Regions from separate parts of the Priestia flexa genome, predicted to be linked through region 1. Evidence: riboswitches for the same ligand, from Rfam matches in the RefSeq annotation. Region 1 holds a riboswitch; each other region holds the start of a gene.
What was found. A riboswitch is a leader RNA that binds a small molecule or an ion and turns the genes downstream of it on or off. The one in region 1 is predicted to bind cobalamin.
Positions count from the first base shown of each region.

Region 2: linked by a shared signal. The riboswitch ahead of LZP85_RS17180 (ribonucleoside-diphosphate reductase subunit alpha) and the one ahead of metE (5-methyltetrahydropteroyltriglutamate--homocysteine S-methyltransferase) in region 1 are both predicted to bind cobalamin.
Region 3: linked by a shared signal. The riboswitch ahead of LZP85_RS06500 (ABC transporter substrate-binding protein) and the one ahead of metE (5-methyltetrahydropteroyltriglutamate--homocysteine S-methyltransferase) in region 1 are both predicted to bind cobalamin.
Region 4: linked by a shared signal. The riboswitch ahead of LZP85_RS00880 (hypothetical protein) and the one ahead of metE (5-methyltetrahydropteroyltriglutamate--homocysteine S-methyltransferase) in region 1 are both predicted to bind cobalamin.

Region 1 is NZ_CP090431.1:2,038,171-2,045,540, forward strand. It holds gene LZP85_RS10465 (winged helix-turn-helix transcriptional regulator) at 1-211, shown strand, start outside; gene metE (5-methyltetrahydropteroyltriglutamate--homocysteine S-methyltransferase) at 259-2,535, opposite strand; cobalamin riboswitch at 2,677-2,863, opposite strand; gene LZP85_RS10475 (glucose 1-dehydrogenase) at 3,041-3,790, opposite strand; gene LZP85_RS10480 (DHH family phosphoesterase) at 3,815-4,783, opposite strand; gene LZP85_RS10485 (dicarboxylate/amino acid:cation symporter) at 4,913-6,133, opposite strand; gene LZP85_RS10490 (TetR/AcrR family transcriptional regulator) at 6,362-6,949, opposite strand; gene LZP85_RS10495 (ABC transporter ATP-binding protein) at 7,109-7,370, shown strand, end outside.
Region 2 is NZ_CP090431.1:3,339,824-3,347,193, reverse strand. It holds gene menC (o-succinylbenzoate synthase) at 1-691, shown strand, start outside; cobalamin riboswitch at 1,106-1,291, shown strand; gene LZP85_RS17180 (ribonucleoside-diphosphate reductase subunit alpha) at 1,474-3,669, shown strand; gene LZP85_RS17175 (ribonucleotide-diphosphate reductase subunit beta) at 3,687-4,733, shown strand; gene LZP85_RS17170 (hypothetical protein) at 4,767-4,970, opposite strand; gene LZP85_RS17165 (DUF1540 domain-containing protein) at 5,071-5,229, opposite strand; gene LZP85_RS17160 (DUF2325 domain-containing protein) at 5,442-5,723, shown strand; gene LZP85_RS17155 (PD-(D/E)XK nuclease family protein) at 5,765-6,532, shown strand; gene LZP85_RS17150 (flavodoxin) at 6,566-7,027, shown strand; gene LZP85_RS17145 (cytochrome d ubiquinol oxidase subunit II) at 7,049-7,370, opposite strand, start outside.
Region 3 is NZ_CP090431.1:1,277,267-1,284,636, reverse strand. It holds gene LZP85_RS06535 (bifunctional adenosylcobinamide kinase/adenosylcobinamide-phosphate guanylyltransferase) at 1-401, opposite strand, end outside; gene LZP85_RS06530 (histidine phosphatase family protein) at 353-967, opposite strand; gene LZP85_RS06525 (adenosylcobinamide-GDP ribazoletransferase) at 925-1,704, opposite strand; gene LZP85_RS06520 (bifunctional adenosylcobinamide kinase/adenosylcobinamide-phosphate guanylyltransferase) at 1,695-2,255, opposite strand; gene cobD (threonine-phosphate decarboxylase CobD) at 2,249-3,331, opposite strand; gene cbiB (adenosylcobinamide-phosphate synthase CbiB) at 3,306-4,289, opposite strand; gene LZP85_RS06505 (adenosylcobinamide amidohydrolase) at 4,295-4,900, opposite strand; gene LZP85_RS06500 (ABC transporter substrate-binding protein) at 4,986-5,927, opposite strand; cobalamin riboswitch at 6,090-6,271, opposite strand; partial or broken gene LZP85_RS06495 (DinB family protein) at 6,474-6,977, opposite strand; gene LZP85_RS06490 (thioredoxin family protein) at 7,170-7,370, opposite strand, start outside.
Region 4 is NZ_CP090431.1:174,815-182,184, reverse strand. It holds gene LZP85_RS00890 (bifunctional 2-methylcitrate dehydratase/aconitate hydratase) at 1-1,304, opposite strand, end outside; gene mmgD (citrate synthase) at 1,400-2,509, opposite strand; gene LZP85_RS00880 (hypothetical protein) at 2,499-2,732, opposite strand; cobalamin riboswitch at 2,897-3,095, opposite strand; gene LZP85_RS00875 (SNIPE associated domain-containing protein) at 3,285-4,727, shown strand; gene LZP85_RS00870 (DUF3923 family protein) at 4,960-5,181, shown strand; gene LZP85_RS00865 ((deoxy)nucleoside triphosphate pyrophosphohydrolase) at 5,264-5,659, shown strand; gene LZP85_RS00860 (DEAD/DEAH box helicase) at 5,679-7,370, opposite strand, start outside.

The DNA.
Region 1 (7,370 bases):
CATCGAATCATCCATTTCAGTAAGCGGCCGCGTACTATCAGAACGCTTGAAAGACCTTGAACAACAAGGGATTGTCAAGCGTGAGGTCTTTCCAGAAACGCCTGTACGCATCGAGTATTCCTTGACGGAAAAAGGAAAAGCGCTTGAACCTATTATGATAGAAATTGAAAAATGGTCGCAGCAATGGTTGGAACAAGATAATTTGTCATAACGTAAACAAAGAACCCCCATATAAAAGGGGGTTTTCTTTGTTTCATTTTATTGTGCGACTGCTGCTAACTTTTCACGATACTTCTTCGTAACGTTTACCATTTGAGTTAAAGCATCGATTACCTGCTTTTCATTTCGTGTTTTCAAACCGCAGTCTGGATTAACCCAAAATTGTGCTGGGTTTAACACGCGAAGAGCACGGTCAAGATTATTTGTCATTTCTTCAAAGCTTGGAATACGAGGGCTATGAATGTCGTAAATGCCAAGCCCGATTTCTTTATCGTATGAATACTGCTCGAATGAAGAAATAATATTGCCATGACTTCTGGATGCTTCAATTGAAATGACATCTGCGTCTAGTGCAGAGATTGTGTCAATCATGTCATCAAATTTCGAATAGCACATATGCGTATGAATTTGCGTTGTATCTTCTACACCCGTTGTTGCTAGACGGAACGCTTCAACAGTAGCATTTAAATACGCGTCTTGCTTTTCAGCTCGAATTGGCAATCCTTCTCGCAGCGCAGGTTCATCTACTTGTATCATGTGAACACCGGCTTCTTCAAGCGCTTTAACTTCTTTTCGAATGGCTAATGCAATTTGATTCATGCTTTCATACTTCGAGATGTCTGTACGTGGGAATGACCAGTTTAAGATGGTAATTGGCCCCGTCAGCATTCCTTTTACGACTTTTTCGGTTAAACTTTGTGCATAGACAATTTCTTTAACCGTCATCGGCTCGACTAAATAGACATCTCCGTATACAACAGGTGGTCTTACGCAGCGTGAACCATATGATTGAACCCAACCGTTTTTCGTTGTTAACATTCCGCCTAAGCGCTCACCAAAAAATTCAACCATATCCGTACGTTCAAACTCACCGTGAACCAGCACATCAATACCAATTTCTTCTTGAACCTCAATCCAGCGCTTTGTTTCTTCTTTTATAAACGCTTCATACTGTTCGTTCGTTAACTGACCTTGCTTCCATTTTAAGCGCTTCGAACGAACCTCTGCTGTTTGTGGCAAGCTTCCAATTGTTGTAGTTGGTAAAAGCGGTAAATCAAACTTTTCTTTTTGCAAACGCTGGCGCTCAGCCACAGAAGCACGAGATAAGGCTTGATCATCAATCTGTTCTAGCTCTGCTCTCGTTTTCGTGTGAACGCGGTTTGCAACCTTCGAAAATGCCTCAATCTCTTGCTGATGTGCTTTTACTGCTTCGCTATCCCCTTTTAAAAGGTCCTTTAAAAGTTCTAGCTCAGTCAGCTTTTCTTCAGCAAAACTTAAGCCTGCTCGAATATCAGCTGCTAGCTCTTGTTCAGTTTCTACTGTTACAGGGACATGAAGCAGTGTACTAGATGGCTGAACAATTACCTCTTCTTTACCCACTAATTTTTGCAATTCACTTACAAGTGCAGCTTTTTCAATTAAGTTACTTTTCCACACGTTACGACCATCAATAACGCCTGCAAAAAGCTTTTTCCCTTTTGGAAAACCGTGTGCTTTTATCGCTTCACTATTTTTTCTCTCATCATGTACAAAATCCAACCCAAAAGCATTCACAGGAAGGTTCACAACAGATTGGTAATTATCTAATGCTTCAAAATACGTTTGGATGATAAGATTAGCACCAGGTACTTCCTCTGAAATACGCTGATAAAATGCCTCAACCTCCTTCCAGTACCCTTCTGCTTTATTCGTTACAAAAATTGGTTCATCAATTTGAATCCACTCTGCTCCCGCTTCATGTAACTCCTTAATCACTTGAATATAAAGCGGAGTTAATTGAGCAAATAAGCTCGATACTTCTTCTTGTTTAAATCCTTTGCCTAATAAGATAAAGGTTGCTGGCCCAATTAGAAGAGGCTTACCGTTAAGTGCCAATTCGTCCTTTGCTTTTTGCCAATATGCTAATGGTCTGTTTTCATTCAATGCCGGCGTTACGTCAGTAAACTCTGGGACAATGTAGTGATAGTTGGTATTAAACCACTTAGTCATCTCACATGCCTCTGCTTCTTTGTTCCCTCTTGCCATTGCATAATATGTATCAAGAGCGGATAGATTTTGCTTTTTGAAACGAGCTGGAATAATATTAAACATAACCGCCGTATCAAGCATGTGATCGTAATAACTAAAGTCACCTACTGAAACAAAATCAATCCCCTTATCTTTTTGAATACGAAGCTGATTAACATACAACTCATGAAGTTGGTTGTGCAGCTCTGCTTCCGTTGTTTCCTGCTTCCAATAAGCTTCAATTGCTTTTTTCCATTCTCTGTTTCTACCGATTCTTGGATACCCAATTGTTGCTGTATTCACTGTCATTTCAATCTCCTCGTTTCGTCTATTTTTCTGCAATAAAAAACTCTCTGGAAAGAGAGTTAGACGACAGCTTTAAGAAGTATTGAACAACATATACTTTTGTTTCAATACCAAGCTAATCACCTCTCCCTATTACGCGTAGGTTGTGAGTGCAAACAACAGGCAGGTCTCCTGACTTAGAATCATCACCTATTATCACCTTCCCGTTTCATAAACAGTGGTTTACTGATAATAGGCTCCTCCTTACAGTGGCGCGACCGTGTCGGATTTTCACCGATCTTCCCTTTTAAGCTAAAACAAGTGTCTTAGCACCTTTTGCATGAACATATTCACTTTATACACTAATTCCTTTTCAATTAGGAATTGAACATAACGATACATGATTTCGATAAGTAAATCAAGTCTGATTTTTCTAAATTTTAAAAAGAATACGCTTTCATATAACTGTGTTTTTATACAAAATAAAAATAGCAGGCTATAGGTATAGCCTATAGCCTGCTTACTTTAGTTAATGTTCATAAATCATCTTGCGCGTCATTCCACCATCGACAACTACGTTCGTCCCCGTTACAAAATCATTGTCTGGATGCGTCAGGTAAAGGCACGCTTTTGCAATATCTGCTGGAGTGCCAACTCGGTTAGACGGATGCTGAGCATGATCAACATCTCGAAGCTCCTCATATTGCTGAGTTTCAATCCAGCCAGGAGAAATTGCGTTGACGGTAATCTTGTCTGGTCCAAGTGAAATGGCAAGAGCATGCGTTAGCGCCACAATGCCACCTTTTGTAGCAGCGTATGCTTCGGTGTGTGGCTCTGACATAACGGCACGCGTAGAAGCTAAGTTTACAATTGAACCACCTATTTTGTTATTTCGCATCACTTTGGCAGCTTCTCTTGAGCATAAAAATACGCTTCGTAAATTAAGATTTATGATATCATCCCATTCATCTAGCGTTAACTCATACGGAGACTTCCACTTTGTTACTCCAGCATTATTAACCAGAATAGTAATCGTACCATAAGCTGAAACAGTTTCTTTCATGAGGTTGATAACATCCTCTTCTTTTCTTACATCTGTGTGAATAAACATTGCCTGTGCACCTGCTTCACGCAGCGTTTTAGCATGCTTCTCCCCTTGTTCTTCATCAATATCTGCGATTATCACTTTGGCACCTTTTTTGGCATAGGCGCTTGCCACACCTTTTCCAATTCCATTTGCGCCACCAGTTACCACAACAACCTCACGTTCAAATGTCAAAGTCATCCCTCCTCTACACTTAGTTTATTCACTTTTTTCGTCTGGTTGAAACAAGTGATCGGTTACAAATAGCTTGAAGGTTTCGCTCGTTAATTTGCAGCCGGATGCTTTTGGATGGCCTCCACCACCAATGTGACCCACGATTTCAGCTAAATTAATCTTATCTTTCACCGCTCGAAACCCTAGCTTTTTCCTTCCCATATCAACCATTACTGAAAAGTCGATTTCTTCATGCTCTAGGCATAATGCATTTCCCAACTCTGACTGATATGTATCTGCGAACACAATCCCTACCTTGTATTTTTGCTCTGCAATCTCTACTTCTGCTTGCATCATTTGCTTTTGTTTGTCATAGATATATTTTTCAATTCGCTTCTCTTCAGCTTCAAGTAAAATCGCGTGCTTTTCTGTAAATTCAAAGCTTTGACTGGCACCAGTATAAGATGCTTGTAGCGTTTCGTAAACCGTATCTTTAAACTCTTCATGAGAAATTAAGTAGTAAAGGTGATTAAGTCTTTTTGCTTTTTCATTTTTCTCGTGAAACCAATCCCACGTATCGAATAAACGTACAAGCTCTACGTATTCATCCAGCATCTTCGTACGTTCCAACATCTTGTTTTCTAGTAGATATGTATAAAAAAGCGATGTAGCTGCTGTTTTCGTCCCATTCTTATCTTCTGGTATCACATGGACCCAATCGTATTTTTCAGAAAGAGGAAGTGCAGAAATATGATGATCAATAAGCGTAACCTTTTGACCATTTTTCACAAGTTCATCCAGCTTAGCTGCTACTTCATCATTTACGCTAATATCCGTTATGTATAAGTCTTGTCCATCATTATCTTCTTCTATAAAATGCAGCACCGTATCGTTTATGCGTCCGATTCCTACCGTGTCGTAATCAAGGTTCTCATCACCAAATGCTAAGCGAGCTAATAAAGCTGGGCTTACCCCATCTAAATCATTATGTGAAATTAACTTTACTTTTGTCATCAAAAAACTCCTTTAAATCGTTATCAATTACTCATTCACTTTAGTATGCGTGAATCTTTTTCCATTATAGCAAGGAATGAAAAAAAATGCGTACATCCTCACCTTTCATAAGGATGTACGCACAAAAATTCACGATGCTTGCTGATTCGCTTTTTCTTTTGATTTCTTCTCATATGAGTCTACAACAACAGAAGCTGCAGCATCTCCGACAATATTAACCGACGTACGGAACATATCAAGAATACGATCGATTGCTGCAATTAAAGCAATTCCTTCAACTGGAAGGTTGACGGCTGCTAGTACCATTGTTAACATAATCATCCCTGCACCTGGCACGCCCGCAGTACCAATTGATGCAATGGTAGTTGTAAACATGATTAGTAAAATTTCACTCATACCGAGATCAATTCCATAAAATTGTGCAATAAATAGCGCAGCAACACCTTGGTAAATCGCACTACCGTCCATATTCATTGTGGCACCTAACGGTAAAACAAAGCTTGCTGTTTCTTTTGAAACGCCAAGGTTTTCCTGAACGTTTTTCATTGAAACAGGTAGCGTTGCACCACTACTTGCTGTACTAAAAGCTACAAGGCCGGCTGGTGCTATTCCTTTTAAAAATGTAAGTGGACTCATCCCAGCAAAGCCTTTAACCGCAAGAGAATACACAACGAGAAGCTGCGTTAAACAACCTAATGCTACAGCAATAATCACCTTAGCGAGAGGTGCTAAAACAGCTAAACCATACTCACCAATAATTGGTGCTACCATTCCAAAGATACCAATTGGTGCAATGACCATGATACCACTTGTAATTTTAAACATGACTGTGGAAAAAGATTCAAATAGCTTTTGAATTGGCTTTGCTGGCTCTCCTACAAATAAAATCCCTAAACCAATTGCAATTGCCATAAAGATAATTTGTAGGATATTCCCTTCCATTAACGCTGCAAATGGATTTTCCGGAATCATGTTTAGCAACGTCTCCGTAAGCGTTGGTGCTTCTCCACTCGGCGCAGTGGCTCCTTGCGGTAACGACACGTTAGCTCCTGTACCAGGTGATAAAATCACAGCATATACGATACCAATCGTCACAGCAATCAACGTTGTAAAGAGGTAGAAAACAATCGTTCTCCCTCCCATACTAAAAAGCTGCTTGGTATCTTGTAAACTTGTTACGCCTACAATGAGCGTCGTTAAAATCAAAGGCGCCATAATAAACTTAATGAGCCTTAGAAACAAATCGCCAAGCGGCTGCACGACAGACATCTTGTCTCCAAAGATGAGTCCGAGCGCAACAGCTACGACGAATGCTACTAAAACCTGCGTTAGTAACGATGGTTTTTTCATAGTTGTTCTCTCCTCATAATGATATTCCCGCTGTATCCCATCGCCTTAACTGCTACGCAGTAACTCCCCTTTTTTGCATATTTATACATATTTTGTTCACTGCATACTATACACATTCCGTTTATCACACTACCATCTTATTCTCCATAAAGACACGTGTCAACCCTCAAAAAACTAAAAAAACGAACAAAAAAATGAGAATAGTCATCTTTGTTCGTTTTTTTAAAATCAATTGGGAGAAATCCCTTTAAAGAAAATATGTAAAATTTCCAGCGACTTATTTTTATCAAATGTAGCTATCTCATGAGGAGCTAGCTGATCTAGCTGTGTCTTTAAAGCCTGGATATAAAATAAGATTGTATCAACGGATAGCTCTGGATTAATTTCTCCTTTTTGTTGAGAAGTTTTAATAAACTTAATTAGCAAAGGCAAAGATTGTTCACTATAGAAAGAGTGAAACCATCTTTGCAACGGTTCATCTTGCAAAATCAACTCTTGCAAAAATTGGGGATTAATTGTTTTAAATGACTTAGCTTTTTCAAACATAATATTCTTCAGCTTTGTTTCAAACGTTGAATTGCTTAAAAGGAGCTGTTCATATAATTCAAACTGCTCCATAAGATAAGCTTTAATTGTTTCTCGAATAAGCTGCTCTTTGTTTTCAAAATGATTATAAATCGTTACTTGCGATACCTTTGCTGCTTTAGCAATTTTAGCGATATTCATACCGCTTGGACCATACTGATTAAATAGTTTTAGCGTCGCGCTTTGTATATCTTGCTGTTTTTGCTTCTTCCTTCTTTCAAACCCATTCATCTTTACATCACCAAGCTTATTTTATCAAAAATATGAAATATATATAAGTAATTATTTCAAAAAGTATTGCAAGTTATTTCGATTCAGCATACAATAATTTTGAAATATTTTATTAATAATATTTCAAAATTAACTTTTCACACAAAGGAGTTAATATGTATGATTCATTTAGAACGCTTAACCAAGCAGTTTTCAAATCAAAAAGGCATCTTTGATGTTTCACTACATGTAAATCAAGGTGAAGTGTTTGGCTTTTTGGGCCCTAATGGAGCAGGAAAATCTACTACCATTCGACATTTAATGGGATTCATTCAGCCAGACCAAGGGAGTTCTTTTATAAATGGGCTCAATACATGGAAGGAAGCCAATAAAGTGCAAGAAATCGTAGGTTATCTCCCTGGGGAAATTTCATTTTTAGACG
Region 2 (7,370 bases), 1.3 Mb from region 1:
ACTCGATGATATTCATAAGATGGTTCATAAAATAGATGAACACTTGAAAGCTGGATATAAACGTTTTAAAGTAAAGATTAAGCCTGGAGCTGATTATGACCTTATTAAGCAAATTAGAAATCATTATCCAAAACTGCCGCTGATGGTAGATGCAAACTCTGCTTACTCCTTAAATGATTTGAATTTGCTTCAAAAGCTAGATGAATTTGACCTTATGATGATTGAACAGCCATTAGATTCTAGTGATATTATTGATCACCGTCATTTACAACAGCAGCTACGCACGCCCGTTTGCTTAGATGAAAGCATTGTGTCTTATGATGATGCTAGAAAAGCAATTGAGTTAGGGAGCTGTCAAGTTATTAATGTAAAAGTTGGACGGGTAGGCGGCTTAACAGAAGCAAAACGAATTCATGACTTGTGCCAGAAAAGTAATGTTCGACTATGGGTAGGGGGAATGCTGGAATCGGGTATATCAAGAGCTCATAATATTGCATTAGCTTCATTAGAGAATTTCACGATACCTGGAGACATTTCAGCTTCTTCACGCTATTGGAACAAAGATGTCATTCTTCCAGAAGTAGAAGTGGATGATGGGTTAATTCATGTGCCAAAAGAACCAGGCATTGGCTATCGGGTGGATAGGATATTTTTAAATAAAGTTTCCACATATCAAAAAACATATGCATAATGTAAATCCACTTTAAAAGTGGATTTTTTATTGTGAGTTCGTTTTTTTAAAAAATTTTCTTTTTATTTATATAGAAGCTGTCTAGTCATGTGAAAAAAAGTTTGATTAAATTTCATAAATCAAATAGTACAACCAATCCGAGAAAACATGTTATGATGGAATAGTTTGATGAAAAATAAGACTGTTTGTAGTAGCTAGTTGCTAATACCTAACAAAACTTTAAAAAATTTCTTTTTTTACATATGTGTAGGAAACCTTACTTAACAAAGGCGTAGATCAGTATGTTAAGTAAGGGTGGGGTAAATGTGCGGGAATTTATTTTGAAAAAGATATTGTAGTTCTGTAAGTTGTCCCTTATAATGTGTTTATAACACAACATCTTGTTTTTGATTAAAACTTCATATACTATATTTTGTGTTTTCCAGTAGAAAAGGTGTCTGAAAAAAGACTTAAAAGGGAATTTGGTGTAAATCCAAAACTGTCCCCGCAACTGTGAATGCTGATGAAATAAGGAATAGCCACTGTGAGTAACGATCATGGGAAGGCCTTAGAGTAAAGCGAAGCATAAGTCAGGAGACCTGCCTTTTTTATGACGTTTTATCTTCTTCGGGAGGTGAGAGGATAGAGCGAGGATTGAGAAAAGACATTTTGTCTTCTTTTATCTTCGTTCTATTCGCTCACTGCGTCAGGTGAGCGATTTTTTTATGCTGGAGAAAAAGGAGGAACTTATTTTTATGATTAATACAACAGATTTAAATAAACTTGAAAAAGTAAATTATGATATGAAACTACTTGGTGAAAAATTTCCACAACTTGATTTTTCATGGTATGAGGAAAAGGTAGTAGAAACAGTTGCTGCGAAAGAGAATATGACGGACGAAAAAATAGCAAATGTTTTTATTTTAGCAGCACTTGAGCGAATTTCAATGGATGAGCCAGATTGGACATATGTAGCAGCTCATATCTATTTACAAGAGCTATACCGCAAAGCTGCCGCCAATAGAAAATACGTTCAAGCTGAAAGGTACGGCTCATTTTATCAGCTTATTACAGAGCTTACAGATATGGGGATTTATAGTACACAGCTTTTGGATACATACTCTGTGGAAGAGATTAATGAGCTAGGCTTAGCCATTGATTATACAAAAGATAGCCTATTTACGTATATTGGCCTGTTGACATTAGCTGATCGCTATTTAGCAACATCACATGATAAGCGTGTATACGAGCTACCGCAGGAACGCTTTTTAATTATTGCTATGACACTCATGGCAAATGAAAAGAAAGAAGAGCGTTTAGCGCTGGTAAAAGAGTCATATTGGGCACTTTCAAACCTTTACATGACAGTGGCAACGCCGACATTAGCGAACGCAGGAAAAAGCTATGGACAGCTATCAAGCTGCTTTATTGATACGGTTGATGATAGTTTACGAGGTATCTATGATAGCAATACGGACTTAGCTACGCTAAGTAAAAACGGTGGTGGAATTGGCGTATATCTAGGTCATATCCGTAGCCGAGGTAGCGATATAAAAGGGTTTAAGGGCGTATCATCAGGAACAATTCCTTGGATGAAACAGCTTAATAACACAGCAGTTAGTGTTGATCAACTGGGTCAACGTCAAGGAGCAATTGCTGTATATCTAGACGTATGGCATAAGGATATTTTTTCTTTCTTAGATGCACGTTTAAACAATGGAGACGAGCGTCAGCGTACGCATGACTTATTTACTGGCGTTTGCTTGCCGGATTTATTCATGGAAGCTGTTGAAAAACGTGAAGACTGGTACTTGTTTGATCCTCATGAAGTTCGTACGGTAATGGGTTACTCGCTAGAAGATTTCTATGATGAAGAGGAAGGCAGCGGCTCCTTTAGAAATCGTTATCGTGAATGTATTGAAAATGAATCCCTATCAAGAGAAAAAGTGCCTGCGATTGAAATTTTTAAACGAATTATGATTTCACAATTAGAAACAGGAACACCATATATGTTCTACCGTGATACAGTGAACCGTGCTAACCAAAACCGTCATGAGGGCATGATTTATTGCAGTAACTTATGTACAGAAATTACGCAAAATCAAAGCATGACAACAGTGGTTGAAGAAATCACAGAAGATGGAAAAATCGTCATTACAAAGCAACCAGGTGACTTTGTCGTTTGCAATCTATCGTCTATCAACTTAGCACGTGCAGTAACGGAAGATGTACTTGAACGCCTTGTGCCTATTCAAGTTCGTATGCTAGATAACGTAATTGAACTGAATAACCTTCCAGTTCTACAGGCAAAACTAACAAACCAACGCTATCGTGCTATCGGTTTAGGTACGTTTGGTTGGAACCATTTATTAGCTCTACAAAAGATCGCTTGGGAAACAGAAGAAGCTGTTCAGTATTGCGATGAGTTATATGAAAAAATTGCTTACCTAACGATTCAATCAAGCATGGAGCTTGCAGAAGAAAAAGGAGCATACCCTCTATTTGAAGGGTCCGATTGGGAAACAGGAGCTTATTTTGCAGCACGCGGTTACGAAAGTAATCAGTGGAATGAGCTACAGGCGCTTGTGAAAGAAAAGGGAATTCGAAACGGATATTTAATGGCCGTTGCGCCGAATTCATCTACTTCCATCATTGCTGGGTCTACGGCTAGTATTGATCCGATTTTCCGTAAGTTCTATTCAGAAGAGAAGAAAAACTATAAAATTCCAGTTACTGCTCCAGATTTGTCACCGGAAACGAATTGGTATTATAAGTCTGTTTATTTAATCGACCAACATTGGAGCATTAAGCAAAATGCAAAGCGTCAGCGTCATATTGACCAATCTATCTCGTTTAACATTTATGTTCAAAATGATATTCGTGCAAAAGATTTACTAGATTTACACATGACTGCATGGAAAGAAAAGCTAAAAACAACGTATTATGTTCGCTCTACGTCTAGCGAAGTAATTGATGAGTGTGAAAGCTGCCATAGCTAAGAAAGGAGTCGATTTTGTTGACGAACAGTCTAAAGAAACGTGAGATTATGAATGAAAATGCCCCGAACCGCTCAACGGGAATTATTAATGGTGAAACCTCAAATATTTTAAACTGGGATGATGTACGATTTTCTTGGGCGTTTCCAAAGTATAAGCGCATGCTAGCTAATTTCTGGACACCGTTTGAAATTAATATGGGACAGGACATCAAACAGTTTCCACAGCTTACAGCGGATGAACAGGAGAGCTTTTTAAAGATTATTGGTTTGTTGGCTTTATTGGACAGCATCCAGTCAGATTATGCGAGCAAAGTTGCTGATTATGTTACGGATTCTTCAATCAATGCGCTGATGATTATTTTAGCTCAGCAGGAAGTTGTTCATAATCACTCTTATTCATATGTATTATCAAGCTTAGTGCCAAAAGCTAAGCAAGATGAAGTATTTGAATATTGGCGTACGGATGAAAAGCTTCGTGCACGCAATGACTTTGTGACAAATGGTTATAAAGCATTCGCTGAAGAGGCAACAGTTGAAAACTTTTTAAAGTCCATTGTATATGATGTTATTTTAGAAGGTCTGTTCTTCTATAGTGGGTTTGCGTTTTTCTACAACTTAGCACGCAATCAAAAAATGGTTGCCACATCCACGATGATTAACTATATTAATCGTGATGAGCAGCTTCATGTGGGGTTATTTGAAAAAATCTTTAAAGAAGTGCTAAATGAAAATCCAGAACAGCGTACGGCTGAGCTTGAAGAGTTTGTTACTTCAACATTCCGACAAGCTGCCCAGCTTGAAATTGAATGGGCTGAGTCAGTCATTGGTGAGAAGTTTGATGGAATTACGATGAAAGATATTCGTCAATACATCGAATATATGGCAAATAAACGCTGTAATCAAATGGGATTTGGGCGCGTAGCGTTTCCTGATGCACCAATTGAAAATCCGCTGCGTTGGATTGTTGCGTATCAAGAAGTTGACCTTGGTAAGACAGACTTCTTTGAGCAAAAGTCAAGACAATATACAAAAGCATCAGATGTAAATGGATTTGATGATTTGTAAAATAAAATAGCTGACTAAATGGCTACAACAGTTTTAGTCAGCTACCTGTGTTGAAATAAGGCCTAGTTCAATAGCACGAGTAGTGATAAGTAGGTCAATTTCAGGTGGAATGGTTTCTAATGTTCCACATTCATACTGCCATAAATGAGCAAATGATTGCACATAAATGGGGAACGTTTGTTTATTGGCTTTAACAGCTTCTGCTTTGAAAAAATGAACAAGTTGATTGGTATTCATATATTACCTTCACTTTCGTTGATATGAAAAAGGACAACCCGCGTGGTTGTCCTTTTTTATTAATTAGGAATAGAACAAAGTTTGTTTTAGGATAACCGATTTAAAGATCTTCAGGTTTAAATGTTTTACAATCTGTTTCGCGGCTATTAGAAGCCTTTTTACCAGCATGGCTGACTACGTAAATTTCGTCTGCTCCACAGTGGTTGCCTTGCTTCCAATAATGACAGTTATTCACTTCACAAAGAACGTTTTGTGACATATATTCCCCTCCTTTATACGCGTGATATATGTAGTATGGTCAATTTTCATTATTGTTATAATCGAGAGATTAGAAAATTAATTGAGAATTTTTATCAATTAACAATTGACAAAGAGAATCATTCTCAATTATTCTATGTATATAGCAAACAAGATTAAATCATCGTTAAGATTTTAAATAAACTTAATTTTATCGTATAGGAGGAGAAATACATGTCATCAGTTATGGTTGTTGGAGGAGATCGTTTAAAGCATATTACAGATCGGTTAGCAGGTGAGGGGTTTAACGAAGTTATTCATCTTGATGGAAGAAAAAGTAATATGGTGAAGCGGGAAATTCCGGATCATATTGGTTTTGTACTTGTGATTACAGATTTTATTAACCACAACATGGCAAAGGTCATTAAAGAAAAAGCGAAAAAGCAGCAAAAGCCAATTTATTTTGTTAAGCATTCATGGAGCGCAATTCGCAAAGTAATTGAACAAGTATCATAAAGGATAAAGCAACAGGTGATTTTATAAAGCGTGGTGACAGGATGCAATTAAAAGTTCAAATCAAAACCTTGGCTAGTCATCATATTGAAGAGTTTATTCAATGCCCTTATAAATTTTATCAGAGGCAGCTTAAAGCTCGTAAACATCAACTGGTTGATTGGCGAAGTCTCGTCAGCGTAACCATTCATAAGGTTGTCAAAGAATATTATGCAAAAGCGCCATATGAAAGATCTGCATATTTTATTTTACAATTAATTGAAAGGTATTGGTCCAAGCTCTCACCGGAACTTTTCCAATCGAAAATTCATTACTATGAAGTCCTAGCATCGGTGAGTGATCATTTGTTAACGTTTCTTATGAGTGAATTGCAAGATGATACGCCACTATTTGTTTATGAAAAATATGGAGTATACGTTCCTGAATTAGAAACAAATATTTCACTGTTAATTGATGCAGCATATTGGTCGGATTCTTCTTATGAAGTAACAAAGTTTCTAATTGATGATCAATCAGAAGTAAAAGAAATGCTGACAGCCTTTATGATGGTTTTTACCAAGCATGCATTCAATAGAATGCCAAAAGCTATTCATTTCTATTCACTTCTAACAGGGAAGAGAGAGACTGTTGAAATTGTATCTGAAAATTATTTAGAGTCAGTTAATAAACTGAAAATGATGAAAGATGTACTAGAAGAGCCAAAGTTTTTTCAAAAGACAAGTTCATTACAAGAGTGCAAAAATTGTCCACTCCGATTTGAGTGCAGCACAGATTCAACTATTCAAGCTGAGAAACTAACAATGTTTATGTGAAAATAGTATGCAAAAAGGTAGGTAGTGTTGAGAGTGAACAAAGTATTATTAGCTTATGCAAGTATGTCAGGTAATACAGAAGCGATAGCAGATGTGATTGAAGAAGTATTAGTAGAAGAGAAATTAACTGTAAATCGTCTCGAAGTATTCGACTTAACGCCAGAAGATATAAGAGATTTTGATTACATCATTTTGGGATCATATACATGGGGAGACGGTGAGCTGCCAGATGAGTTTTTAGATTTCTATGATGAAATGGACGATATTGATTTTTCTCAAAAGAAGGTAGCTATATTCGGTTCAGGTGATATGGCTTATGATATCTTCTGCGGAGCAGTAGATTTATTAGAAGAGAAAGTGCAAAGTCAAGGTGGCACCTTAATGACAGAAGGCTTAAAAGTAGAGCTTGCTCCATATGGAGAAGATGTAGAAAAGTGTAAAGCGTATGCGCTTAATATTGCAGCAAACATAATAAAAGAAGTAAAGAACAGATAAATCGTTCTTTACTTCTTTAGTTTAATACGGCTTCTTTCCAACATACTTTCGGTTGTCTTTCATAAACAAGCGCCAGAAATAGTAGAATCCAGGGAATAAAATAGCAAATCCTACAATGTACGTGATGAATAATGAGCGAAAAGCATCAGGATGAGTAAATCCTGTTTCGATGGTTACATTCGGATAAATAACATATGGTAAATGACCTTTTCCATATACATAGCTCGCTAAAAAATACTGAAGAACAATCGCAACAACTGCTAGTCTAGGCATTCCTTTTCCTTTTGATGATGGAAGTAAAAGAGCTCCGCCTGCTACTAGGAATAAAAACAAGGAAATAAAT
Region 3 (7,370 bases), 760 kb from region 1:
CCATACCAGATGCGGTCAACTGTTTCCGCTTCTGCTACAAGCATTTGATAGACATAGCCACATGCATCACGCCAACTGCGATCATTTTGGCTCATTGGAACAATCCCTTTTCCAATTTCTGTTCCAATAACAATTACATTTTCTAGCAGGTTCTCAGCTCGCCATGCTTGTAATTGTTCTTTGAAATAGCAGCACACTTCTTCAACAGTTTTACCGCTATCAATTAATTCTTTAATGTATAGCTCCATTCCTTCTATAACTATGTATTGATCTCCTTTTACGAATGTAGGCATTTTTATAAAGTCTTCATAAGCACTATGCCACTCTGTAATTTGGTTCTCATACTGTTTCTTTACCCATTTTCGCTTCCCATTGAACGCACCACCGAATACGAAATGCATGGCTTTCTCTCCTTTATATCATCCTTTTTGAAACGCAGTCGTATTCCTTCTCCATACGAAAAAGAATGATCCCAAAATGAAGACTGTTCTAGAAAATAAGAGGTAATGAAGCGAAGAGGTCCACCGTGAGTGACAACCGCTGTTAAACTAGCCTTTTGCTGCAGCATCAAATCAACCGTTCGATCCCAAGCTTTCCAAATTCGACTAGAGAAGGCTTCAAAACTTTCCCCGTTGGGTGGTTGCTCTTCAAAAGGCGCATCAATCCACTTTCGATATGCGGAATCATTTTTTAACTGCTCATATGTACGCTCTTCCCAATCGCCAAATGAAAGTTCACGCCAATCTTCAAAGACAGTATATGGCTGATTGGGAAATAATATTGCGCTCGTTTCTCTTGTACGATTCAAATCACTTCCAACAACTAAGTCCGGCACCACATCCGACGCTTTTAACATTGCAATTCCTTCACTACTTAACGACGGATTGCTCCATCCGATGTACTGGCGCAGCTTATTAGGTTCTGTTAAACCGTGCCGAATAAATAGCATATCCACATACTCAACCATACAAGGGTTTCCCCTCCTTCAATCGTTGCTCCAATGACATCTCCCGTAATGCCTCCAAACTGAGCGCGATAAAATTTAATCCATATAAAAACAGTGATAGCACCAATTAAAACTACAGCTTTATTTTCCATTAAATAGACAAGACCTGCAATCATTAGTATGCTCATTGCAGCATAGATCCACTTTTGTCTTTCAGTTGAGCCTTTTTGAAAATAAGAAGCTAACCCTGTTTCTTTAGCAGGCTGATCCCAAAGCAAAATCCACCCTGCTACAATACGAGGCAATACAAATACGCTCATGAACGTAACTAAATTAATTGATTCAATGTTAATCAGCTCATTTATTCCGCTAAAACGCAGAGCTAATAGAGCTAGAATTGACAGAACTGCAAATGCACCTACGTTAGGATCACTTAAAATCACAAGCTTTTTTTCTCTTGGTTGATGTGAAAAATAAGCATCGCTCACATCTATCCATCCATCTAAGTGTAAGCCTCCTGTGAGTATCCCACCAGCTAGCATAAGCAAAATAGCCGTCGTGACAGCGCTAACCCCTAACCATTCTAGACCTAAAAATAGCCCATAGCTAACTGCTCCTATACAAGCGCCAATCCATGGTAGAAAATAAAGTGCTTTGGCCGTGCGCTTTTCCGTCCATTGAATTGTTTTTGCTGTTGGCAAGATTGTAAAAAACTGCAGTGCTAAGCGCGCGATGACCATCCACTCTTTTACTGCCATGCTGTTTCATCTCCCTTATAGTAGCAGGAAATACCCGCTTCTACACAAATCGCTAAGTCTGCTTGATTCACAATCTCCTGATGAATTTGCCCCAATAACTTCATATATGTAAACGTAGGTCCCTTTAGGACGCTCTCTTCAAACAACTCGTTTGATACAATGATAAGATGCTGACATCGCTCATTCAATTGATGAATTACTCCTACCATTTTGTTGAATAGTTCGTTTGCTTTCAAATGAGATTGCCACTTTTCTTCCTTGGTAAAAAGCTCGTTTGCCAGCCAATTTGTAGCACAATCTAGCAAAATGACATCCGTTTCTTGAATCGATGAATAGATACCAGATAGATCTTTTGGAACTTCAAGAGTAGACCATGACAAGTTAGAATCATTTCGTTGCTGTTGGTGCAACGAAATTCGCTCTTGCATTTCATGATCAGTCACGCGGCTAGTCGCTAGATAGACGGCACGATTGGTCATTAGCTTTTGAACAAATGCCTCTGCCGCTGCTGACTTTCCGCTGCGAACACCTCCGGTTACAAATACTAACATGACAACCCGACCCCTTTTTTCAATACGCTAATAAGCTGATCATTCTCTGCTTGTGTTTTGACTGCTAATCGAACATAACGACCATTTAAGCCTAGGAAATTCTCCGTGTGTCTTGCTACAATTCCTTCTTGTGCTAAAAATGACAGCCATTCAGCTGAAGTGTAACTCTCTGGAATACTGCATAAATAGTAGTTAGTTGCCGACTGAGATATGGTAAACCCTAGCTTTTGTAACTCGTTTGTCACTCGCTTTCTTTCTGTATCAATATACTCGACCGTCTTATTCACGAACTCCACTTCAGATAAGCACCACCGGCCAATTTGCTGCGCCATACCATTCACACTCCAAGGTGGCTGCTTTTGCATCAACTTAGTAATGATGCCTTGATGAGCTAAAACATACCCTAACCTTACCCCTGCAATATTGAACATTTTTGTCATAGACCGAACAATGATTAGATATGGATACTTTTGAATCCATCGATCAAACGAGAAAGCTCCCTTTACAAAATCAATAAACGCTTCATCAACAACTAGATAAGTCTTCTCACGATGAGCTAAGTCAATTAGCTCTTCCCACTCATTTATGTCATACATTCGTCCGGTAGGGTTGTTGGGATGACAAATCCATATCGCTTTTAAGATTGGAAGCTTTTGTTTTATTTCCGACATATTCCAATTCCAATTATCTGTTTCTTCCAGAGAAATATGAATGATTTCACAGCCATGAGCTAAACTCGCCTGTTCATATTCAATAAAAGTAGGCTGTAAAATCCCTACCTTTTCGTTTGAAAATATGGAAGCAAGCAAAAAGAAGGCTTCTGCTGCACCGTTTGTTACTAAGACTTCATTAGAAGTAAGCTTATGGTAAGTAGCAATGAGGCTCGTTAGCTTTTTCACATCAGGATCAGGATAAGAAAAAGCGATTTCTCTAAGTTCATCCCAATTTTCATTAATGATATTCGGTGCTCCTAAAGGGTTTGTATTCACGCTAAAATCAATGAATGAACGTTCTGCATTTTGGCCTATCGCCTCTAGAAAAATTGCGGGGTTAGCTCCATGTGTAGGTAATGCCAATCAGTATCCCTCCTATCAGATAAAAAAACCAAGTACACCAAACGGTCCGCTTCATCACTTGGACTGTTTTAAAAATATGACTAACATTTAAAGAATAAAGAGGATCTCCCATTTTCGCACGATTTGAAACAATTCCTTTGTATGTGTTGCGACCTCCTAGCTGAATGCCAAGCAAAGCGGCAACAGCACTTTCACCATAGCCGCTGTTTGGACTAGGATGTTTAGGTGCATCCCTTTTAATAATGCTAAACACATGTTTCGCTGTAAATTCACTTTGCATCACGTTACTAATAACCATAATAAACGCTGTCAACCGACTAGGAATAAAATTAAGCCAATCATCTAACTTGGCACTAAAGTATCCAAACTTTTCATACGTAGGATTTTTATAGCCAACCATTGAATCACACGTATTAATACTTCGATAAAAAAAAGCGCCTGCTCCGCCTAATAAAAAAGCAAAAAATAAAGGAGCTGTAATGCCATCACTTGTGTTTTCCGCCACTGTTTCAACTGTCGCTCTGGCAATTTCGCTTTCGTCAAGCTGATCGGTATCTCTTCCCACAATCATGCCCACTTGAAAGCGCGCTTCCTGTAAGTCACCTTTTTGTAAAGGCAGCGCTACTTTATAGGCAGCTTCCCCCAAAGATTTTGTTGAAATTGTGGTAGCAACCATTATGCCTTCGACTATAATTCCAATCCAGTAGGAAATTTCATATAGAGCGATTAGAAGAGCTAGAGGTAGTACAAAACACCATACTACCATGCTTAATACAAGGAACAGACCGTTCATTCGTTGAAACTTACCTTGGTTTAAACGCCTATCAATGAAAGAAATCCAGCGCCCAAACCACCTGACAGGATGCGGCCAATTTACGGGATCTCCGATAATAGCATCTAATACAAGCGCCATTGAGATAGCTAGCAAATGCGCTACAATTAATTGTTGAAAGTCCATACACATCACCTTTTTTGAATGGTTTCAAGTAAACTTAGCTTAACGAGCTTTCCTACCGCTTGTCCCAGAGCCGTCATGGACCCACCGTACTCATACATGCTACCGGTTTGGCTTGCGGCAATACAAATGCTATCAGTAGATGTTCCTGTCGCAAGCGTCTCTGTGTTCGAATCTTGCACTCCCAGCTCGTAAAGCATTCGCGTTTTCACTTCCGTTGCTGCGATAAACAGCTGTAAAAACGCAGCATCCGTTAATTTCCCGTCAATAAATATGAACATATTAATCGTTCCAGGCCCTGAAGAAAATGGAGTAATATCATCAGACGTCAAATCAACGGCATTACCAACTCCGGCAGTAATAATAGATGAGACTGTAAGACTATCTTTACAATATGTATAAACCGATTTGTTCCGTAAATAAACAGCCGTCATCAACCCTACTACTTTATCATAAACGAAGCCTTTTTCTTTTAAAAATGCTCTATATTCTTCAGCAGGTGAATCAGCACGGTAGTATTTGTGTACAAAACGATTATAAAAAACGTTAGTCTCAAGCATACCATCTCCTAGTACGCCTGAACTGTACGCTTTAAACGGTATACTTGTTTTCATCGTTAATAATTCATCATCCTGCTCAAGACGTAACGATAAAAAAGGACCAATTCCTTTTTGAATTGGAATATGGTCCTTTTCTCGATTAATTATACACCTCAGGATATACGGCTTTCGCGAACTCTTCTAACCCTTCTACAATTCGTGGTCCAGGTCGATTTGTTTTATTAGAATCAACGTTTACGATTTGATTTTCTTTTACAGCTGTAATATCGCTCCATGCTGGACGATTTTTGATTTCGTTGGCGTCACCATCATATGTTGTAACGATTGTATCTGGATTTAGCTCAACCACTTTCTCTTCCGAAAGTTTTACCCATCCCTCTTCATTTCCAGCTACGTTTTCTGCTCCGATTATTTTAATCATTTCATCCATAAACGTACCTTTACCAGTTGTATAAATCTCAGGCGCAGGTGAAACCTCTACCCATACTTTCTTACGATCTTCGTCTTTAATTTCTTTCGCTTTTTCTTCAATTTCTGAAACAGCAGCTTTCATTTCTTTTACTGTTTTATCTGCTTCATCTGTTTTGTTCGTTAGTTTTCCGATGTTCCCAATCGTTTCATACACGGTATTGAAATCAGTTGCATCATTTACAACAAATAATGGAATACCAGCACTTTCAATTTGCTTAAAAACTTCATCCGACATTCCCATGCTTGAACCATGAGCTAACACAAGGTCTGGATTTAATGCAATAACTTTTTCTGCGTTGATATTCATATCTCCTACCTGCTCTTTTTCTTTCACGCTTGCAGGATAATCATCGTTGCTTGTTACTCCGATTAATTCTTTTTCAAGACCTAACTCATAGACGATTTCCGTGTTACTTGGCATAAGAGAAACAATTTTCTTGGGTGCTTGTTCAACCGTTACTTCTTCTCCTCTTGCATCTTTAACCGTAACAGCTTGCTCTTCTGATTGCTTTGTTTGCTCTGTTTGTTTGCTTCCTTCATCAGTTGCCCCACATGCTGCAAGAACAACAAGGAACATCGCAACAATAACAGATGATAACCACTTTTTCATTTTGATAACCCCTCCTAATTATGTATCGGTTATGAAGTCGCTCAGCACACATAAAAAAACTTTACTTTCAATCGAAAGTAAAGCAGGTAACGTTAAATGATGCGAATGACTTTCGCATTGTTTATGTACGTCAAATACCCTGCTTCCCCTCTCCTCGAAGGTTTCACAGTTGACAATAAGGCAGGTCTCCTGACTTACGTATATGATGTACTAAGCCTTCCCATTTTTCAAACAGTGGCATCTTTAGACATCTAACGTTTACAGTGGCGGGACCGCGTTGGACTTGCACCAAACTTCCCTTTTCACTCAATGTTAAAATTGAGACCTTATTGCTTCACGATTATTCACCTGTCTTAGTATAACGCACTCCATTCAAAATGGAAATAGAAAATCGACATAACTTTCATACATTTTAGGTCAGAAGTTCTAGCAAAGTAATAGTAAGATATAAACATTTTTGCTATTGTATCATTATGATAGGCTGAAAATTTAGGGGTAAGTCTTTGGAGTCTGTGAAAAGACTCTTTTTTTATAGCCTAATTACTTTTAAACAGGAGGGTTTTCCACGCCTACACCAACCCATCCTTCTTTGGTGGGACCGTATACACCAAAAGGTTCAATTCCAGCTTGACGCATAAGTACCGTAACTTGTCCACGGTGATGAATAATATGTTTGATCAATCCCATTAAAATTTGAGCATTCGTCTCTTGTCGACCAAAGGCTGTTTGAACTTCTTTTAACGTTTCATCTGTCCACTGCTGGTTAATAGCTTTCGCTGCTTGTAAGCTAATTCTATTGAAAACTCCAGCAATCTCTTTAGCGGAAGAGGGTACATGTTCAGCATTTTCTAGCTAATCTATCTCCAACCCAAAATGAGCCAAATAGTCTGGAATATTTGTTGTAAAGTGCCACACAATTCTTCCTAGAGTACGACCTTCTGTATAAACTTTTTGAGTTAACGCCTGATCAGTTAGGCCTTCTAAAACTTTTTGAGTTAGCATGGCTTCGCGGTTCCACTCTTTAATAAAATCTTCTACTGTTATGTACATTCAAAACCCCTCCATATTACCATGTATTCCCACATTTAAATTATAAAACATACGTTCGTGTTCTACAAGCTTGTTTTTTATCTAATAAAGTGTTTAAAGACAAGAAAGACTCTTAAAAAATAAGAGCGGGACGTTTAGCAAAACTCTATACAAAAAAAGCTACTTGCTTATGTAAACAAGTAGCTAATCAACTTAGATTGAACTTAAAAACTCACGCACTGCTTCAGGTGTTTTTGCATTTGCACTATGAAGATGTGCAATTTTCTCACCATTTTTATAAACAAGAAGAGACGGAATTCCCATTACATTGTTTGCTGCAGAAAGTTCTTCAAACTCATCTTTATCCACTTCAAACCAAGCTTTATCTTGGTTTTCTTCAATAATTTCACCAAT
Region 4 (7,370 bases), 1.9 Mb from region 1:
TTAACCTTTGGAATGGCTTCATCTCTTCTAAAACGGTGCCCTAACGGATATTCACACTCTACTTCCTCTGTTTGTGTACCATCTTTAAAATGAATCTGCACGGCATTTGCAATCGATCTCTTTTTCGGATCCAGGTAGTCTTCGCTATACTGCTTATTTTCAACAACCTTCATCTTGCTGCGCAGCTCGTCAATTCGAGAATCAGATGCGACTTCGTTTTCATAATGATCGGCAACAATTGTTCCTTTAAGGAGACCAATCGCCGTAATATACTGCAAACAATGATCTCGATCGGCCGGATTATGAAGTGGCCCCTCTTTATCAATAATGCGAATCGCAGACTCATGCGTTGTAATTGTAATCGAAGCAATATCGTCTAATCGATTCACGACTTCTCGATGCAGTTTAACCGCACACTCCGCGGCCGTTTGAGCATGAAACTCCGCTGGATAAGACACTTTAAATAGCACATGCTCCATAACATAGGAATCAAGCGGACGACCAAGCGTTACCTGTTTTTTGTTAAATAATACGTCCTGGAACCCCCAATTAGGTGCAGACAACGCAGTGGGATAGCCCATCTCTCCTTTTACTGCCATCATAGCAAGCTGTACGCCTCTGCTTGTCGCATCGCCGGCAGCCCAAGACTTTCTAGAACCGGTATTCGGCGCATGTCTGTAGGTACGTAAGCTTACCGTATCAATCCACGCATTGGACAAAGCGTTAATAATTTCTTCACGCGTTCCTCCAAGCATTTTGGTAACAACTGCAGTCGTGGCAATCTTCACAAACATCACGTGATCTAATCCAACTCGATTTAAGCTGTTCTCTAACGCCAGCACGCCTTGAATTTCGTGCGCTTTAATCATCATTTCAAGCACATCACGAACGGCCAGCGGCTCTTTCCCTTCTGCTACGCGTACGCGGCTAATGTAGTCAGCTGTCGCTAAAATACCTCCAAGATTATCAGAAGGATGTCCCCATTCTGCCGCTAGCCACGTATCGTTGTAATCCAGCCAGCGGATGATGCAACCAATGTTGAACGCAGCTCGAATTGGATCTAACTCAAATGACGTTCCCGGCACCCGACTGCCATTTGGTACAACTGTTCCTAGAACAATGGGGCCGAGGAGCTTTGTGCACTCTGGATAACTAAGCGCCAGCATCCCGCATCCAATCGTATCAAGCAGGACATAACGAGCGGTTTGGAACGCTTCTAAACTCTTAATCTCTTTATGAAGAACGTAATCTGCGATTTCCTCTAATAAAACATCCGTTTTGACTTGCTCATTCGTTTTCAACATGTGCATCTTTCCTTTCTCCTCAAATTTATTTATGATAGAAATGGGTATTCGCCAAAATATCCATTCGGTGAGTGGCCGTGAACAACCCCAAATTGTTAAAAGCGGCGCTCGCCTACATAATGTACGCGCGGTCTAAAAAGTCGATTATGTTCATGTTGCTCAATAACATGCGCACACAACCCTACCGTTCTAGCACTGAAAAAGATCGGTGTATAAAGTGAAATAGGAATACCAAGCATCCAATAGACAGGTGCTGCGTAGTAATCCAAGTTCGGATAAAGACCTTTTTCACGCTTCATAAGCTCTTCGCCCGCTTCGCACATGCGATAAAGACGATTATCTCCTTGCAGGTCGCATAGCTGTTTGAGCGACTCTTTCATCATTAAAGCCCGCGGATCAATTTTGTTCATATACACGCGATGGCCAAATCCCATGATACGCTCTTTTTTATAAAGCTTAGCGATCAGCAGCTCTTCAAATTTATCTACAGTACCAGCTTCTAAAAGCAGTTCCATTACCGCTTCGTTAGCTCCTCCATGCAGGTTTCCTTTTAAAGAAGCAACCGCTCCTGTCAATGCACCGTATAAATCAGACTGAGTAGAAGAAATGACTCTCGCTGTAAACGTGGAGTTTGGCATCTCATGCTCACTATATAAAACAAGTGAACGATCAAAGATTTGCTCTTCCAGAGATGATGGCTTCTTCCCCGTAATCATGTAAAAGAAATTTGCGCTATACGATAACTCTTTAAGCGGACGAATCGGCTCTTTCTTTTCGATTAAACGGTAGCTGTTCGCCACAATCGCAGGCACTTTGCCTAACAGCTTGTAAGCACGGCTTTTATTTGCCGATAGAGAACGATTATCAAGCCCTTTATCAAAGCCTGAAAGAAATGAAATTCCTGTTCGCAAGCCATCCATTGGATGCGTGCCATTAGGGAGTAAGCAGAAGACATCCAACAGTTCATCTGGAATCTCGTACTCCCCTTTTAACATTTCTTCAACTAGTTCCTTCTCGTTAATATTCGGCAGCCTTTCTTCTAGTAAAAGGTAGATCATATCGAGGTAGCTCTTTGATTTTGATAGCTCAATCAGGTCATACCCTTGAATAATAATTTTCCCCTGTTGGGTATCAAGAAATGAAATCTTTGTTTCAGCAGCCACAACGCCTTCAAGTCCCGGAAAAAACCTCGCTTCAGTCTCCATCTCTCTTTTCCTCCATTCCAAATATCTCTTCACCTACTGTTTTGTAAGCCTTTTCAATATTGTGTAAAAAAAGAGCCTTCTTTTCAGCATCCCCCCTCTTGTCTACCACAAAATCTCTTAACTCCTGATAATAGTCTGAAAGTGTACAAGGGTTCTCTGCCACTACGTTATTCATAATGCTCGCTTTGAAGTAATTCACAAAATACTCAACTGATCCGTCCACAGCTGCTCACCTCCATCACGCGTACCCGCTAAAAAAGCAATAAAAAAACAACTTCCCAAAGAAGTTGTTAAGCCGCGAGACAATACTCAAATAAACATGTTTTTAAATCATTTTTAAAACATGTTTGTCACTTCGCACTTAACACCCCCTATCCGCGTAGGTATTGATGCATGCTAAAACAGGCAGGTCTCCTGGCTTATGATCATCGCTCTTCGAACCTTCCCATCTTCATTTCCATGAAAACAGTGGCTTTTTCGAATCGCTCCCAAATACAGTTGCGGGACAGCGTCGGATTCCAACCGAACTTCCCTTTTAAGCAGATGAAAGACACCTTTCACCTACACCTGTTTCTACATCGATATTATTTTCACTTTAAACATATCAAATTTTATAAATTTTTACAATTTTTATTTTAAAATGCACTATATATGTATTTATTTGGAAATTAAACCTTATCTATATATTTTTATTTTATGCTATACTTATTAACTGGACTTTTTGAATTTATTTACATAATAAAAGTTCAGAATATACACAACTGGGGGCATCAATATGTATAAAGAAAAATGGTACCACTCTGCGTGGTTTATTGGCGTATTATTCGCTTGCTGGCTATTAATCATTCCACCGATTGTTGGAATCATTCTCATTATTCAGCGTCATAAATCATGGAAAGCATTCCAAACACGCTTTCAAGAAAGCAATCTTGATCAAATTTTAGATGCAAAAGCTACGTTACAACAGTTAAATAAGGATATTAACGAAGCTACATCGAAAAAAGAACGTTTGCTATCTGAATATGAAGACATTCAATCCGTTACCACTCTAGTGGATGACAAGAAAAAAATTGAAGAAAAAATTAAAGAATTTAATTTAAAATGCCAAGGCATTATTAATGAAACAATGACTGCTCAAGAAAAGTTAATTGTTGTTCAAGATGAGTTGTTAATGCAATCATTTGGCTTTTATGAACCAAAATATAATTTTGAGAACTCTGAAGCTTACAAAGCTAAGTTGGATGATATTCGAAAAGAACAGAAGCTGATGGTTACAGAAAAATCCGCTACGAATCATTCCTTAGATTGGACTATTGGTAATGATAAGAAAAAAGGAAAAGAATTTATTTTGGATACCATAAAATTAATCCTGCGAGCGTTTAATAACGAATGCGACAATATCATTTCTAAAGTGAAATTTAATAATATTGAAGTTAGTGAGAAAAGAATTCATAAAGTATATGAAGATTTAAATAAGCTAACTGATATGCAGCGTGTGTTCATTAAGAGAGAATACTTGGAACTAAAACTACAAGAGCTATACTTAAAATACGAATTCGAGCAAAAGAAACAAGAAGAAAAAGAAGAGCAGCAAGAGATTAAAGAGCGCATGCGTGAAGAAGCTCGTGCTTTAAAAGAATTGGAGAAAGCGAAAGAAAAGGTAGAGAAAGAAGAAAAACACTTCGCTCAAGCTATTGAAAAAATGAACAAACAGCTTGCTACATCACAAGATCATGAAAAAGAAGCGCTTCTTGAAAAGTTAAAGCAGTTAGAAGCACAACTTGAAGAAACCAAACAAAATAAAGAAGACGTCTTATATCGTGTTCAAAATACTCGTGCTGGATATGTATATATCATTTCTAATATTGGCTCTTTTGGTGAAAATATATATAAAATTGGAATGACTAGACGATTAGAGCCTATGGATCGAGTAAAAGAACTAGGTGATGCATCTGTTCCATTCTTATTTGATGTTCATGCTTTAATTTTCAGCGATGATGCACCGGGTTTAGAAAATGCACTTCACAAAGCACTTGCTCATAAGAAAGTAAATAAAGTAAATGAACGCAAAGAATTTTTCAACGTGACCTTACAAGAAATTGAAAAACTTGTGAAGCAAAACCACAATAAGACTGTAGAATTTACGAAGTTAGCGGTAGCTGAGGAATATCGTAAATCTATAAGTTTGAGTAAAGGTAATTTACAAGGAGCATCTTAATATCACGAAACTATAAAAGAGCAAACAAACAGCGAAATCGCTTTCCGTTTGCTCTTTATTTATATTTACAAAGGTTGACTTCACAAATTCATCTATACACTTCATACCAAAAGCATAAATAAAACACGGAAATTCAATTGTTAATTATTGGATAAAAATTAATTACTGTATAATAAAGGAGGAAATTAATGTAATAACCTCGTTTTATACTAAAAATTAAAGGAGCGATATGATGAAAAAACGATGGATCTCCTGGTGGATTACGAACTGTTTTTGGGCTGTACTATTTGTTTTAGGCACTATTATGGTATGGACGCGAAAAGTGGACGGAGCGGGTGCCATTCAAACCCCTGAGGTCAAGCTTATATCCTTTGTTGTGTTAGTGCTTGCGTTTGTCATTCCGCTTGTGATTCAAGTTGTGTGGCTTGTTGTTAATGTAAGAACGAGTAAATGAAACCCACCTCTCAATTCCGATCTTATAATCTCCCACTCTCCTATGTTATGATGAAACAAAACAGCTGTAAGGAGAATGAACTGTGAAGAAAAAAGTAAAGGTTGTTGCCGCCGTTATTGAAAATGATCAAAATGAAGTCCTCTGTGCCCTCCGTTCAAACGACATGTCTCTACCGAACATGTGGGAATTTCCTGGTGGGAAAGTAGAAGAAGGCGAAGATATTTACTCTGCGATTGTGAGAGAAATCGCAGAAGAGCTTCACTGTAAAATCAAAGCAACGGAGCTACATAACGAACACACCCATGAATACGATACGTTTATTATTGAGCTCATTGCGATTAAAGCTGAAATTGTTGAAGGTACACCGCAGCCCACTGAGCATGCCAAGCTTGTTTGGTTAAACAAAGAAAATCTAGATTCACTTGTCTGGGCACCGGCGGACGTTCCGGCGGTTGAACTATTAGTAGAAAAGAAATAGCCTTCTCGCGATGAGAAGGCTATACTCTTTCCGTAAACTCCGTATACAGAAACGCTGGAATTTCATTTTCTAATTCTAAGATTACCGTAATCGGCTTTTCCCCGTGGTACTCAACCGTATTTCCTTTACCGATATAAATAAACGGTTCAGTCTTACCATCCATCTCACGATATTTTCGTACAAATAGATGCAGGTGAATACCTCTGTCTTTGTTAAAAATAATATTCTTTCCTCGCTCAGACTTTTGGGTCGTACTGTTTGGCGTTTGCCAGTGGAACGTGCGCTTATCGATGAACTTATCCTGATAGTTAATGCTTTCTTTAATATCTTCTTCCTTATGAAGATCAATAAATAAGAAAAACTCTTTATCATTTGTCAATAAGCCAGAACCACGAAACGAGCTGTGCGTTTTCCGGTAGTTAGATAGTAGCGCTGGGTCCATCATTGTGTACTGTTCATACAGCTTTAAGTGCGGTACGCCGTAATCTCGTTTACCAAACTCTTTCTCGTAGCGGAAAATGCCGTAATCAATCGCATCTTTAATAAACGGCTTAAACTGGTCGTTATGTAAAACATTCGCAAAGCGCTCCGTTCTCACCGCTTCTTCTCCGTTAAAATCAATTAGCTTTAACTTAGAACGAAGCTGGCCACTATCATAGTACGCTTGATTTAATACTTCAAACGCGTGCCTTACCGTATCTTCTTCCACATCCTCTACGTATTTCAAGATTTCTTGATTGGCTTGCTTCAGTGAAACTTTGTCATGACTTAGTAAATATTTTAAAATCACAAACTCGTACACGCGCTTGATTGGTAGCTTACTAGACAACTCCTTAAAGGCACTTTCAAAGTCTTCATGAAGTAACAGAGTTTTCAGCTGGTCGTCTTTTTCGGTTTTCGCTACAAACTGAAGATATGACTTTTCTTTATTGATAAACTTCACTGGGTCAGGCGCTCCATCAAACTTTAAATAGTCCATCAGGTAATACGGAATTATGCCTTGATTTAATTTTTTAAATTCGTTGTACTCTTCTCTCAGGTACTTCAGCGAATTGAAGTTTTCACGGTCAATTTGCGCTAAAATTCGGTCGCGTGATATCTCATCCATTTGAATATGTGTAGCACCTGGAATGCTTGGGAATCCCTTTGCGATGGCTACCTTTAAGCTTTCCTTATCGTAATAGCGGCTGCCGTTTAGAGCGAGCGCAATTAAAAAGACCTTGCTGTGATTTCCGATAAAATCAAGTACTGTTAAGAATGATTTGCTGGCGTGCTTGCGCAAACCGCGCCCCAGCTGCTGGATGAATACAATTGGTGAATTCGTTGGACGAAGCATTAATACAGAATTCACCGACGGAATGTCCACACCTTCATTGAAAATATCCACTGAAAAAATGACTTCTAATTCATCTCTATCATCTTCTAATCGCTTAATACACTCTTGACGCTGGGGAATGGAATGGCCGCCATGTAACACTTCACTTTTGTAGCCGCGCTTATTAAACTCTTCTGCCATATACTCAGCGTGTTCAATGCTAGCGCAAAAGCCAAGCGTTTTACGCGTTAAGCCATCGTGACCATAAAACTCCATCTTTTCAATAATAAAGTCGACGCGCTCATTTACTTTTAACCGTTTGGTTACCTCAGCTATATCATCAATGTCAATACCGCTTAAATCAACATCTTCAATATCAGTAATACCAAAGTAGTG